Regions from separate parts of the Shewanella maritima genome, predicted to be linked through region 3. Evidence: predicted binding sites of a transcription regulator. Region 3 holds the regulator's gene; each other region holds the start of a gene.

Region 1 (4,097 bases), 2.3 Mb from region 3:
ATTGCCTAACTCAACAGTGTCGCCGTCATTCAAGTATTGGTTTGGAGTAAAAGCGCCAACTTCTGGGAAGCCAAAATTTTTACTTTGGCCTGGCAAATTCTCTAGCCAAAAGCTGTCGTCGATATGCGGCCCTACAATAGGGATATTTTGCTGCTCGGCAAGCGCTTGCGCACCACCAACATGGTCAATATGACCATGAGTAAGCAAAATTTTGACTAGCGTTAGGCCTAACTTTTCAACCTCTGTGGTAATGCGATCGATATCGCCACCAGGGTCGACGATTGCCGCTTGTAGGGTGTCTTTACACCAAATCACACTGCAATTTTGCTGAAACGGTGTTACCGGTATGATTTGATACTTCATGAAACTTCCCTCTAAATAAACGGCTTTAATGCGCTGAAAACGAGTCAGGTTTTACCTAACGCTATTTTGCAATTATTGCTGAAAAAAGCCTAGGGGTATTTGATCTTTATCTAAATAACCTCAACTCGGGATAATAAATCGGTTTCTAACGGCTATTTTTGTCTATTTCTTCGTTAAAGCTACTTGCAATAGGCTAGCTATTGACGCGCAGCTTCGCCTTGAACTAAACAAAACTATCTCGCTAGAAACATGAAATATCGTAAAGCACTTTGCTAAAGGTTTATTTGCACTTCCTTATCCCGAGCTAAGGTTACATAACCTCAACTCGGGATAATAAACCGGTTTCTAACGGCTATTTTTGTCTATCTCTTATTAATAAAGAGCGCGTTAAAGCTCCTTGCATTAGGCTAGCTATTGACGCGCAGTTGCTCGCTTTGAAGCAGGCTTTTTTGTCGTTGTTGTTTTTGATGCAGCTTTAGCATTTGAAGCACTAGATTTACTGTAGCTTTTGCGACCTTTTCTTGCTGTTTTTGCGCCCTTGCCCAAGATTTTTTAGCTGGCGCTTTAACGCCTTGTAATGCCGTAGGAATATGGGCTGCTGCTTGAGAGACAAGATGAGATACTTGATTAACCAATGGCTGCATAAAGCTGTCGTAGCGTAACTGTTTTTGGCTTATGGCATCTAGGCTTTGCTCCCACAGCGCTGTCATATCAGGCAAGGTAGCCGACTCAGGCAAGCTGTGAACTAAACCTTTGCCTACCTCGGTCGCTATAATCGCTTTGCCTGAGCGCACAACAAAGCCACGTTTAAACAGCAGCTCGATAATTCCTGCCCGAGTTGCTTCAGTGCCCAAACCATCGGTTTCTTTTAAAGTCTTTTTAATCTCTGCGTCGCTGACATAACGGCTAATGCCGGTCATTGCGCTAAGCAAGGTTGCATCAGTAAAGTGCTTAGGTGGCTGAGTCACTTTTTCTACCACTTCACCTTGATGACAAAACAGCACCTGACCTCGAGTGAGTTTAGGCAGCTTGGCCAGTTCTTCACCATCCCCACTGGCAGCATCATCCTTAGTGCCGTTTTTCACTGCACTGCTGCTTGCGGGGAATAGCTGTTTCCAACCGAGTGATTTGTCGACTTTAGCTTTGGTGGTGAATCTGCCGCCTTGAATCGCTATTTCGACTTGAGTTTCGTCATATACGTAAGCCGGATAAAACTGCGCCAAATACTGGCGAGCGATATGTTGGTAAAGGTTCGCTTCATCGCGAGTAAGCGAGGCTAAATTTGCCTTTTTCTCGGTTGGGACGATGGCGTGGTGCGCATCGACTTTTGAGTCGTTCCAGGCTTTAGAGACTAAAGATAAATCTGGACTGTCGATTCCTTGAGTGAGTTGCGGCGCATTGGCGCATATAGCCTGGGTAACAGCAGGAGCAAGTGCTAACTGCTCTTTAGGTAAGTGACGACTATCTGAGCGCGGGTACGTGATAAGTTTATGTTTTTCATACAGGCTTTGGCAGGTATCAAGCACAGCTTTGGCGCTTAAACCAAAGCGTTTAGCGGCGTCGATTTGCAGTGACGATAAACTGTAAAGCAGCGGTGGATTTTGCTTTTTGGTTTTGCATTCAAGCTTAGTGATTTTGGCTTGTTGACCGGTAATTCTGCCTGCCACGTTGTGCGCTAACCCTTTAGCAAGCACACGGCCATCTTCGTCCATGTAGGGTTCACAAGCTTTGCTAGGTTGCCACTTGGCGCTAAAGCTAGGTTCTGACTCATTTACGTCAGATAAATGCGCTAACACCTCATAGAACGGCTTAGGTTGAAAGTTTGTGATTTCTTCATCGCGGCGGACAATTAAGCCAAGTACTGGCGTTTGTACACGCCCAACTGACAACACGCCTTGATAGCCAACCTTTTTACCTTGAATGGTATAGGCGCGGGTCATGTTCATACCATATAGCCAGTCGGCACGGCTACGAGCCAATGCTGATGTTGATAGTGGAACAAACTCACGGTTACTGCGCAGTTGCCCAAGTGCCCTTTTTACCGCGCTTGGGTTTAAGTCACTCACCAATAGGCGCTGCACCTTGGCAAGCTTGTCGCCCTTAACGCCTAAATGGGAGATGACCTCATCGACCAGCAACTGCCCTTCTCTATCTGGGTCGCCAGCGTTAACCAGCTCATTGGCTTGTTTGACTAACTTACGCAGTACGGTTAATTGGCTACGGGTTTTCGGCTTAGGTTTGAGCTGCCATTTTTCAGGCACTATGGGGAGATCTTCAATACGCCAGGATTTGTATTTGTCGTCATAGGCATCTGGCTCGGCTTGCTCAAGCAAGTGACCGATACACCATGACACGCAATCGCCGTTAGCCGCGGTAATAAACCCCTCAGCTTTTTTAAGTGGCTTAGGTAGCACATCGGCAATAGCGCGACCAAGACTTGGTTTTTCGGCAATATATAGACGCATAGAAAACTGGACAAAGCACTGTATGAATTGACAGTACTTTACCCAGCGAAGCGGTAAAGCGCAATAGCAACAATCAACAACAGCTGATTTGATTAAATCTAGGTGCTTTGCGCTCACGCCGAAAAAGGCTTACAAATGCTTTAGCTTGCTAATCAACCAAACATGCCAGCAACTGAGATTCCATGCCATCGTCAATGGTACTTTTGCCGGCTGCATTAGCTTGCGAAATCAACTCAATACGGCTCTCGAAGCATTCATCAAGCTCAATTTCGGTAATACCGTCTGGCGTTAAGTTGTAGCCAAATACTCCCATGTCGGTGATAAATACGGCCTTCATACGCTCTACCACTAAATCAACTAATAAGCGCACCAATGACTGACGCGAGAACACTTTATCTGGCGCAAAACGCCAGCCGACACTGTTGTAGCCTTCGCCTTGATTGCTTGCTTTAATCACGCCGCTCTCTGGCATAGGCAGATCACACGCGAGTGGTTTAGGTTTGCCGTGATGATGGTGATGATGATGATGTGAACTGTTGGATAAGCCTTGAGTTTTACCCTCAAGCGCACTTAGCGGCAATTTACCATGCTCGGCAAAAATCACTTTCGTATCAGGGTTAGCCTGATTGACATAAGCAATGAGTTGCTCGGCTTCATCAGCGCGATACAGATCTTGCTTGTTACCAACAATCACATCAGCAATAGCGATTTGCTGATTAAACGTATCGTGCTCAGTGTATTTAGGCTCAGCTAGTTTACGGGCATCAACTAAAGTGATGGTTTGTTGCAGCGACAATACCTGGCGGTAATGCTCAGATGACAACACCTCAAGCACTTCTTTAGGGTGACCTAAGCCTGTTGGCTCAATCAATAATCTGTCTGGCTTAGCAGTGCTGAGCAGTTGATTTAACGCGATCTCCATCGGCAAACCTGCGGCGCAGCACATACAACCGCCGGGTACTTCTCGGATAAAGACTTGCTGCTCAGCATGCTGGCCTTGAAACAAGCTGCCATCTACACCGATTTCGCCAAACTCATTCACCAACACTGCCCAGCGTTCATGCTCTGGCTTGTGCTTCATTAGGCTCATAATGGTTGAGGTTTTACCCACACCAAGAGAGCCGGTAATGATGTTGGTAGGTACCTGAGAGATAGGGTTAGAGCTCATTAGCAATTCTCCGGTAACCTTCAACCAGGGTATGGTTTGCAGAAACGACAGACTCAGAAAATGCTGAATACTCTGGTGGTACTTTAGAGATGGTGTTTAAG
Region 2 (4,097 bases), 210 kb from region 3:
TGTGATGATAGCAAGCTTTAAAGCTAGGATCTAAATCTAGCTTGAGTATTTACCCTAGCTTTGGTTTGGGTTAGATCAAGTCTGACCTATTATGAATGTAGACTTAAAACGAGCACTCAATAATCATTGCTGTGAGTTGCTTCAAGCTCTATTCCAAGCGCGCTGTTATGGGGCTGAAATTAGGTTATATTGAGCGTTTAGGTCTATTGCCTAGCAGCAATACCGCATTTGCTGCTTATACGGAAATAGTAAAATTAGTGAAACTCAATTTCGCGAATTAATTAAGGGTTAGCCATGTTGAAAACTGTGAGTCATTGTTTGGTTGCTTTAGCGCTTTTTGTCGGCGTTGCCGGTAAGGCCATTGCATTAGAAGCGGGTGAGAAGTTAGCTGCGTTAGCGCTTAATGATCAATTTGAGAAACCTTTGCAGCTAGAAGAGCAAACCCAATACTTGTTGTTTAGTAAAGACATGGCTGGCGGTGAAGTCGTGCAAGAGGCGTTAACTGAAAACCCAGTGGCGGCAAGTGGCAAGCTAGTCTACTTCGCCGATATTAGCGGTATGCCATCGCTAATCGCGCGTTTTGTGGCTATCCCTAAGATGCAGGATTATGACTTTGTACTTGGGCTTGATAGAGAAGGTGAGGTGACAGCAAGTCTACCTGTAGAGGAGAAAGCCGCGACCTTAATTGAGCTTGATAACTTCAAAGTGAAAAGTGTTAGCTTTTTTGAAAGCGCTGATGAACTTAAACAAGCATTGAAATAGGCTTCGAAGCCTTAGTGCTAGTCAACTTAGTTTGACTTAACTTAATTTTACTCAGAATAGAAAAGGACGCTTATGCGTCCTTTTTTGTTTTAACTTGCGCTGTGTTTTCACTAGTTTTGATGCTTCAGCAAGATGGCGTAAATCTCTTCTTTAAGGTGTAACTTTTTAGACTTTAGTAATTTCACATCTGGCGTAGTGTCACTACTCGCATGAGCCTCTTGCTTTTTGATTTCTTCATCTAGACGATTGTGTTCGTCGAATACTTTAAGGAAGTGGGCGTCAGTGGTTTTTAGTTTAGTGATCAGCTCGCGATGCTCTGGAAACATAGGCAACTCCTGTTAGGTTATAGGTCAAAGTTAAAGCGAAGACTGTTAACTTCAGACTATGCTTATCCAGTCAGGTTTAGCTTGATTTACATCAAAATTTTGTTTGTTTTTTGTTAATGGATTTGGCGTGTTACTTACTCGTGTTCGCCTTAGTACACAAAACCTTTAGTGAATGATTAGCAAGTGAAAAATGCGAGTGGGATAGTTATCTTTTGAGCCTATAACTGTCATTAGCTTGTCATGATATATCGCGAACATTCAAACTAGCTAAGTCAACTTGTGTGATCCAGTTAACCTTTTTATGGTGTAGACTAAGTTAAAGTTTCGTGAACGGTCGTTTCAAAAATAAGATAATAGGGGTTCAACATGTCTGATGTATTTCACTTAGGATTAACAAAAAGCATGTTAGATGGTGCCACTTTGGCAATTGTGCCGGGTGATCCTGAGCGGGTTAAACGCATCGCAGAGCTGATGGAAAATGCCACTTTTCTTGCCAGCCACCGTGAATACACCTCATACCTAGCTTACATAGATGGTAAGCCTGTGGTTGTGTGTTCAACAGGTATTGGTGGGCCTTCAACGTCGATTGCTGTTGAAGAGCTAGCCCAGCTAGGAGTTAATACTTTCCTTCGTGTAGGCACAACAGGTGCAATTCAACCACATGTAAACGTGGGTGATGTGATTGTGACTCAAGCATCGGTGCGCCTTGATGGTGCCAGCTTGCACTTTGCGCCGCTAGAGTTCCCTGCCGCGGCAGACTTTGACTGTACTACTGCCATGGTTGCAGCGAGTCGTGATGCTGGTCTTGAGCCTCATATTGGTATCACAGCCTCATCAGATACTTTCTACCCAGGACAAGAGCGTTATGACACTGTGTCTGGTCGCGTAACTCAGCGTTTTGTAGGGTCGATGAAAGAATGGCAAGCCATGGGCGTACTTAACTATGAGATGGAGTCAGCTACGTTATTTACCATGTGTGCGTCGCAAGGTTGGCGCGCAGCTTGTGTTGCTGGTGTCATTGTAAACCGTACCCAGCAAGAAATTCCTGATGAAGTGACCATGAAGCAAACCGAGACCAGTGCGGTGTCGATTGTTGTTGCTGCGGCGAAGAAACTGCTTAGTTAAGTTTTCATAAGTCAGCGTCATAACCAAAATCAATGTTATGACTAAAGTTAGCGTTACAAATAAAAGGTGCCTCGGCACCTTTTTTGTTTTGACCCCTAAACCATCTACTTCAGTCGGTGGTTATCATCAATTAGGCTTTGCCTATAACTTTTAGTGTGCTTCAGATCTGGCTAACACAAAGCCACGTTCGTCATAAGGTTTTAATACCCTAGATGTTTTCCCCTGAATAACTTTATCTATGGTTTGCAGATAAAACTTTGCTGAAAGAGTTGCTATAAGGGCATCCTTTTATAGAAAAGATATTTATTTAGCAAATAGCTCATTATTAGTTATACTGTATAAGTATACAGGTATTTGTGATGACTAATTTAATTGAGCTACTTCAACATCAGCACCTTGTGTGGCAGGGCTCAGCTCAGGTTGCTCCTAAGGCAACAACGACTGGGTTTACTGAGCTAGATGAGCATTTGGCTGGTGGTTTTCATACGACAGGTGTGACTGAAATTCAGAGTGAGTCAGGTGTTGGCGAGCTGCGTTTGCTTATGCCTGTTTTGGCTGAGGCAAAAGTGCAGCAACGGTTAATTGTGTTTATTGCTCCTCAAGGGCTGATTTCGGCGCAGGCGCTTGCGGCTCAAGGTATTGAGCTAGATAAGGTGCTGACCATCTATCCAAAAGATCAGCAGCAGGCACTGTGGACTGCGGAGCAGTGTCTGCGAAGTGGTGCTTGCCATAGCGTGTTGATGTGGAGTTATCAAGCGCTTGAAATTCATCATGTTAAGCGTTTGCAGGTGGCAAGTGAGACCGGTAATTGCCGGCAGTTTATTCTACGTGAGGGTAAGGCTGAGTCGTTATCGCTACCTTTTGATTTAAGCCTATCTTTACAAACCCATGCTAAGGGCGTGACGGTAAAAATTAATAAGCGTAAGTGCGGTTGGCCGTCTGAGGCATTTCACATCAATATGGTTGATCGCTGGCCAAGCTTAACTCAGCAAGCACTGCCAGATAATTTAATCCCATTTCCGCAAGTGCAAACTGGTTAGTATTGCGAGAGTATTATGGCTTTGTGGTTGTATCTTCACTTTCCTTCTTTGCAGCGCGACACCTTGTATCATGATTGCGAGCTGCCGTTGATCATTGTTGATGGCAGACAAAATGAGGTGGTGCAGTTAACGAGCGCGGCTAAGCAAGAGGGCATACAGCTGGGTATGGGTTTAGGTAGCGCGGCATCCTTGTGCACTAGTTTACAAGTCTTACCTTATGATGAAGCCACCGAAGCTAAAACGCTTAAGCAAATCGCCCGTTGGCTGTATTTGGTAACGGCCGATATTGCCCTTTATCCACCAAATGGTTTGCTAGTTAAAGTCAGTAATATGCTGACCTTGTATAAAGACTTAGGTCAGTACTGGCAAAAGTTGCAGAGCCATTTAAAGCACTTTACGGTGGAGTTTCACTACTGCACTGGTTTATCGCCTTATGGCGCACGTATGTTGGCGCGAAAGGGGGTTAATCAGGTCAGTGACAATAAAGACTGGCTTAACGCTCAGGTAGCTAAATGCGCCTTGATTGAGTCCGATCTTGAGCCTAAAGCCATTACCAGTTTGCAAAAGGTTGGAGTGCAGCAATTTAGTGACTTGTTGCGCTTACCGCTGGCTGATTTATCCAAGCGTTTTAATCTTAATGTGGTTAATTATATTACTCGGCTTACAGGCACGGTTGAGCACAAGGTTGAGTTTTACATTCCTGCCGAGGCTTTTGAGCAATATCTTGAGCTTTATTATGAAGTGTCGAATTTACAGTTTCTAGAAAAGCCCATCACCAAGCTCTATAAGCGACTCGAAACCTATTTAAAACTAAGGGACAAGCTAGCTTGTGAGTTATTAATTA
Region 3 (4,097 bases):
TTTAAACAGCTCTGTGCCATCTATTAACTGCTCTGCTGTCATTAGCGCCAAAATGTTATCAATGTAAGCATCAAGATCATCGATATTCATAAACAGCTCAGCTTTCAATAGCGGATATAAATCCGCCACAATCGCTTTTATTTGCTCACGCTTACAATTTTCGATATAAACCAGGCAACTGGCGATAAGTGAAGGCACAATCAACAGGTGAATGATGTTGTTGCGATAGTAGCTCATGGTGATACTTGTTTGCTCATCAAGTGAGATAATCTCACCCATGGTGTCTTTTTCAGAGACAAACTTATTCAGCGCTAATCCTTGGTCGATAACCGAAGCGCCATCACCGTCCACCACAGAGGTGTAGCCTGTGTATGGCACCTTGTTGAGTAGATTGAGATAAAGATTTAACTGCTTCTCTAGCTGGCTGCGCTCTAGTGCATTTTGCTCAGTCGCCAGTAACGCTAGACTACCTAAAGTGACGGCAGAAACCGCCGCGGCGCCGTTAATATTGGTCATCACGCGATTGGCTAAATCATTGACGGCTGGTGTTAACCAGCTTGGCTTTTGCTCTTTATCTTTTGCCATTTCTTCGCGCCAATCAGGTGATTGCTGAGTTAAGAAATTTTGCAGGTTAATTGGCTCACCGAAGTTAACATAGCCATGGCCAAAGTTACCCAGTTTGCGGATAATGCCGAATACTTGCCAAACCGACTCTTTCTTTTTCTTCTTGCCGCTTAGCTCTTTATGATAAGTCGCCACTTCCATCACGTGGTCGTAACCCAGATAAACTGGTACTAGCGTGACAGGTCTTTCAATGCCGCGCAGCACACTGTTAACTGTCATCGCCAACATACCGGTTTTTGGTGCTAGCAAGCGCCCGGTGCGTGAACGACCACCTTCGGTGAAGTACTCTACAGAGTAGCCCTTGGTAAACAGCTGATCTAAATACTCACGAAATACTGCGGTGTATAACTTGTTTCCGTTAAAGCTGCGGCGAATGAAGAAGGCGCCGCCGCGGCGGAACATAGGTCCTGCTGGCCAGAAGTTAAGGTTAATACCTGCAGCAATATGCGGCGGTACCATACCTTGATAGTAAAGGATGTACGACAGCAGCAAGTAGTCCATGTGGCTGCGGTGACAAGGTACATACACAATCTCGTGGCCGTCATGGTGTAATTGGCGAACTTGCTCAGCGCCGCGAATTTTAATGCCACTGTAGAGCTTATTCCACAGCCAGGTTAAAAAGCGCTCAGCGATACGAATTAAACTGTCTGAATAATCTGCCGCTATCTCATCAATATATTTAACCGCAGTTTCCTTTGCCTTCTCCTCTGATACTTTCTTGTTGGCAGCCTCTTCCTTAATCGCTTTTTGTACCGCTTCAGACTTCAGTAATGAGTCAAACAATGAGTTACGATTTGGCAGCTGTGGCCCGGTCATCACCTTGCGTTGACGACCAAAGTGTACCCGAGCAACACGGGTAAGCTTTTGCGCGATGGCTTTATCACTGCCATGCTCATCTGCCATAAATCTAAGTGATACAGCATTTGAGAACTGCACGAAGTTATGACGACCTAAAAACATAATCATCAGCCACTTGCGTAACCAGGTTGGACTCTGACGCTCTAGTACTGCCGCTTTCATGGTGTCATCTTCTTTGCCCGGCGTACGCCCCCAATACAGGCTCACTGGCACCAGCTGAATATCTAATTCAGGACGCTGGCGGTGCACAGTTAACAGATTGGTAAAATAGCTCAGGAACTTGTCACCACTTTCTCGGCGACCAAAAATCGGCTTACGTCCTTCAAGGCAAACAATCCTAGGCACCGTCAAACCGTCAATTTCTAGCGGCTCATAGGGGCTTGGCATACCAAAGCCTGAGGTGATTTCACTTAATGCAGCGGTGTCGCTAATCGACTCCGTCTTCATCACGTAAACAATGGGCTTATCTTTATCGAGATTTAAGTCATCAAAAGGATCTTCAGGAACAACAATCGTGTGTACCATCCACTTTTGAACCCAGCGCAACGCGCGTAATACTAGCGAATCTGGTTTTGACATAGTTGTGATTATGAATTCTACGGACAAATAATGCCGCATAGGATAACAGAATATCGTCGGCTAACACTATGAGTTATCAATCGTTAATCAAACCACCAGCACACAGTAGTTTTCAGAGCACACTGACTCAGAGTTCGCTAACTCACTAATAGCCTTTCGAAAAAATAATATTGGTTAATACTTGCACGAACCCAAACACTGTATATAATGACAGTCACTGTATAAAAAAACAGGATTCAACATGAGACCATTAACGCCGCGCCAAGCAGAAATTTTAGAGCTAATTAAAACCAATATTGCAGAAACTGGCATGCCACCTACTCGTGCAGAGATTGCCAAGCGTCTTGGGTTTAAAAGTGCCAACGCTGCTGAGGAGCACTTAAAAGCGTTAGCTCGTAAAGGCTGTATTGAAATCATGCCTGGTACATCTCGCGGTATTCGCCTCCCTCAAGACGAAGAAGCGCAAAACGATGGTCTGCCGTTAATTGGTCAAGTTGCTGCGGGGGAACCGATTTTGGCGCAGGAACATGTTGAACAGCATTACCAAGTTGACCCAGATATGTTTAAACCTTCTGCTGACTTTTTACTACGCGTGCGCGGCGACAGTATGAAAGACATTGGTATTTTAGAAGGCGACTTACTTGCGGTGCATAAGATGCAACAAGCAAGAAATGGTCAAGTGGTTGTCGCTCGTGTTGAAGATGATGTCACAGTAAAACGTTTTGAAAAGAAAGGTAATACAGTACTGCTACATGCTGAGAATGAAGACTACTCTCCAATCAAGGTCGACTTAACCTGTGAGAGCTTAACCATCGAAGGCTTAGCGGTTGGTGTGATTAGAAATGGAGATTGGTCATGAATAACTTAATGGGAAATTCACCTCGCCACCCTGGTATGTGGACTGATAGCTCAACAAGCTGCACCGATCTTCAAGTACAACCTAGCATTAATACTGTGCGCTCAAACACTCAAGGTGAGCAGGAGCTAAAAGCCCTTGCACCACAACTTGCTACGCTGAGTTTTCAAGGTCGCTGGATTGTACTTATCAATCCTCCACATATTAGCTACAAACAACTGCTTGCTAACGCAGGCGTCCGCACTGACCGGGTATTGTTGGTGCATGCAAAAGATGAAATTGAAACCCTCTGGGCCACTGAAAAAGCCCTTACCAGTGGTACATCTAGCGCGGTCGTTAGCTGGACCAGCAATCTAGATGACCGCGACAGTCGCCGTCTGCAACTGGTAGCAAAAAGTGCTCGCGCGCTTGGTCTAGTTATCCAGGAGCAACAAGCAAGCGAACATGCTAATCAAGCTGTTAACCCAGCAAGTATCACTGGCAAAATGAATAATTTCGCAGCAATTCATTAATTTTTTATTGCGAATAGAACTCAAGCCCTGCCACAGTTGCAGGGCTTTTTGTTGCTTTTTTTAAGCCATTTTTCAAGCTATTACCGACAAAAGTGATCTTGATCAATATTTAAACTGCAAGTAATGTTAAATCAAGGTGGCTGATTTTTACGCGCCATCTGAATATAAAAAACGTGAATCCACATAGATTGGAACACGTCAAATCAGAGTTGATAAATTCAGTCGTAGGTATCTCGAGCGGTAAACACCCGTAGTCGTGCAGCAGTAATGCTAACCAAGCCATAGTGCTTATTAGCATCGAAGTATTCTCACCGCCATCGATACTTTGAAGTCATCAAGCTTTTTTGGGAACCGAAGAGTTTGCATAGAGCAGAGACTTACTGTGTGACTCTTCTTTGTAGTTGCTATTCGCAATTGGCAGAGGAGAAGTCTTGTGAAGCAATGGTTGTATTGTGCGCTATTGGGGTTACTAGTTGTAGTAGCACCGCGCCTTGGGGCAAGCGAAATGCCCCTAAACATGACCCAAGGTGTCACTAATATTAGTGGTCAAGTGTATGACCTACACATGATCATTTTGTATATTTGCTGCGCCATTGGTTTTTTGGTGTTTGGAGTAATGATTTACTCCATGATATTCCACCGCAAATCAAAAGGCGTTGAACCCGCTA

Evidence for each region. The regulator LexA, encoded in region 3, represses DNA repair genes until DNA is damaged. The targets are predictions, from matches to a motif close to TACTGTATNNNNATACAGTA.
Region 1: EXU30_RS02555 (DNA topoisomerase III) is a predicted target of LexA. The motif match lies at 2,845-2,864, and genes of this name have one in related genera.
Region 2: imuA (translesion DNA synthesis-associated protein ImuA) is a predicted target of LexA. The motif match lies at 2,546-2,565, and genes of this name have one in related genera.

The regions. Positions count from the first base shown of each region.
Region 1 is NZ_CP036200.1:589,446-593,542, forward strand. It holds gene EXU30_RS02550 (MBL fold metallo-hydrolase) at 1-363, opposite strand, end outside; gene EXU30_RS02555 (DNA topoisomerase III) at 771-2,828, opposite strand; gene EXU30_RS02560 (CobW family GTP-binding protein) at 2,977-3,996, opposite strand; gene EXU30_RS02565 (DapH/DapD/GlmU-related protein) at 3,986-4,097, opposite strand, start outside.
Region 2 is NZ_CP036200.1:3,103,240-3,107,336, forward strand. It holds gene EXU30_RS13245 (hypothetical protein) at 295-762, shown strand; gene EXU30_RS13250 (HP1242/YdcH family protein) at 873-1,088, opposite strand; gene udp (uridine phosphorylase) at 1,455-2,213, shown strand; gene imuA (translesion DNA synthesis-associated protein ImuA) at 2,573-3,253, shown strand; gene EXU30_RS13265 (Y-family DNA polymerase) at 3,269-4,097, shown strand, end outside.
Region 3 is NZ_CP036200.1:2,896,285-2,900,381, reverse strand. It holds gene plsB (glycerol-3-phosphate 1-O-acyltransferase PlsB) at 1-2,061, opposite strand, end outside; gene lexA (transcriptional repressor LexA) at 2,303-2,920, shown strand; gene EXU30_RS12440 (SulA-like leucine-rich domain-containing protein) at 2,917-3,429, shown strand; gene coxB (cytochrome c oxidase subunit II) at 3,863-4,097, shown strand, end outside.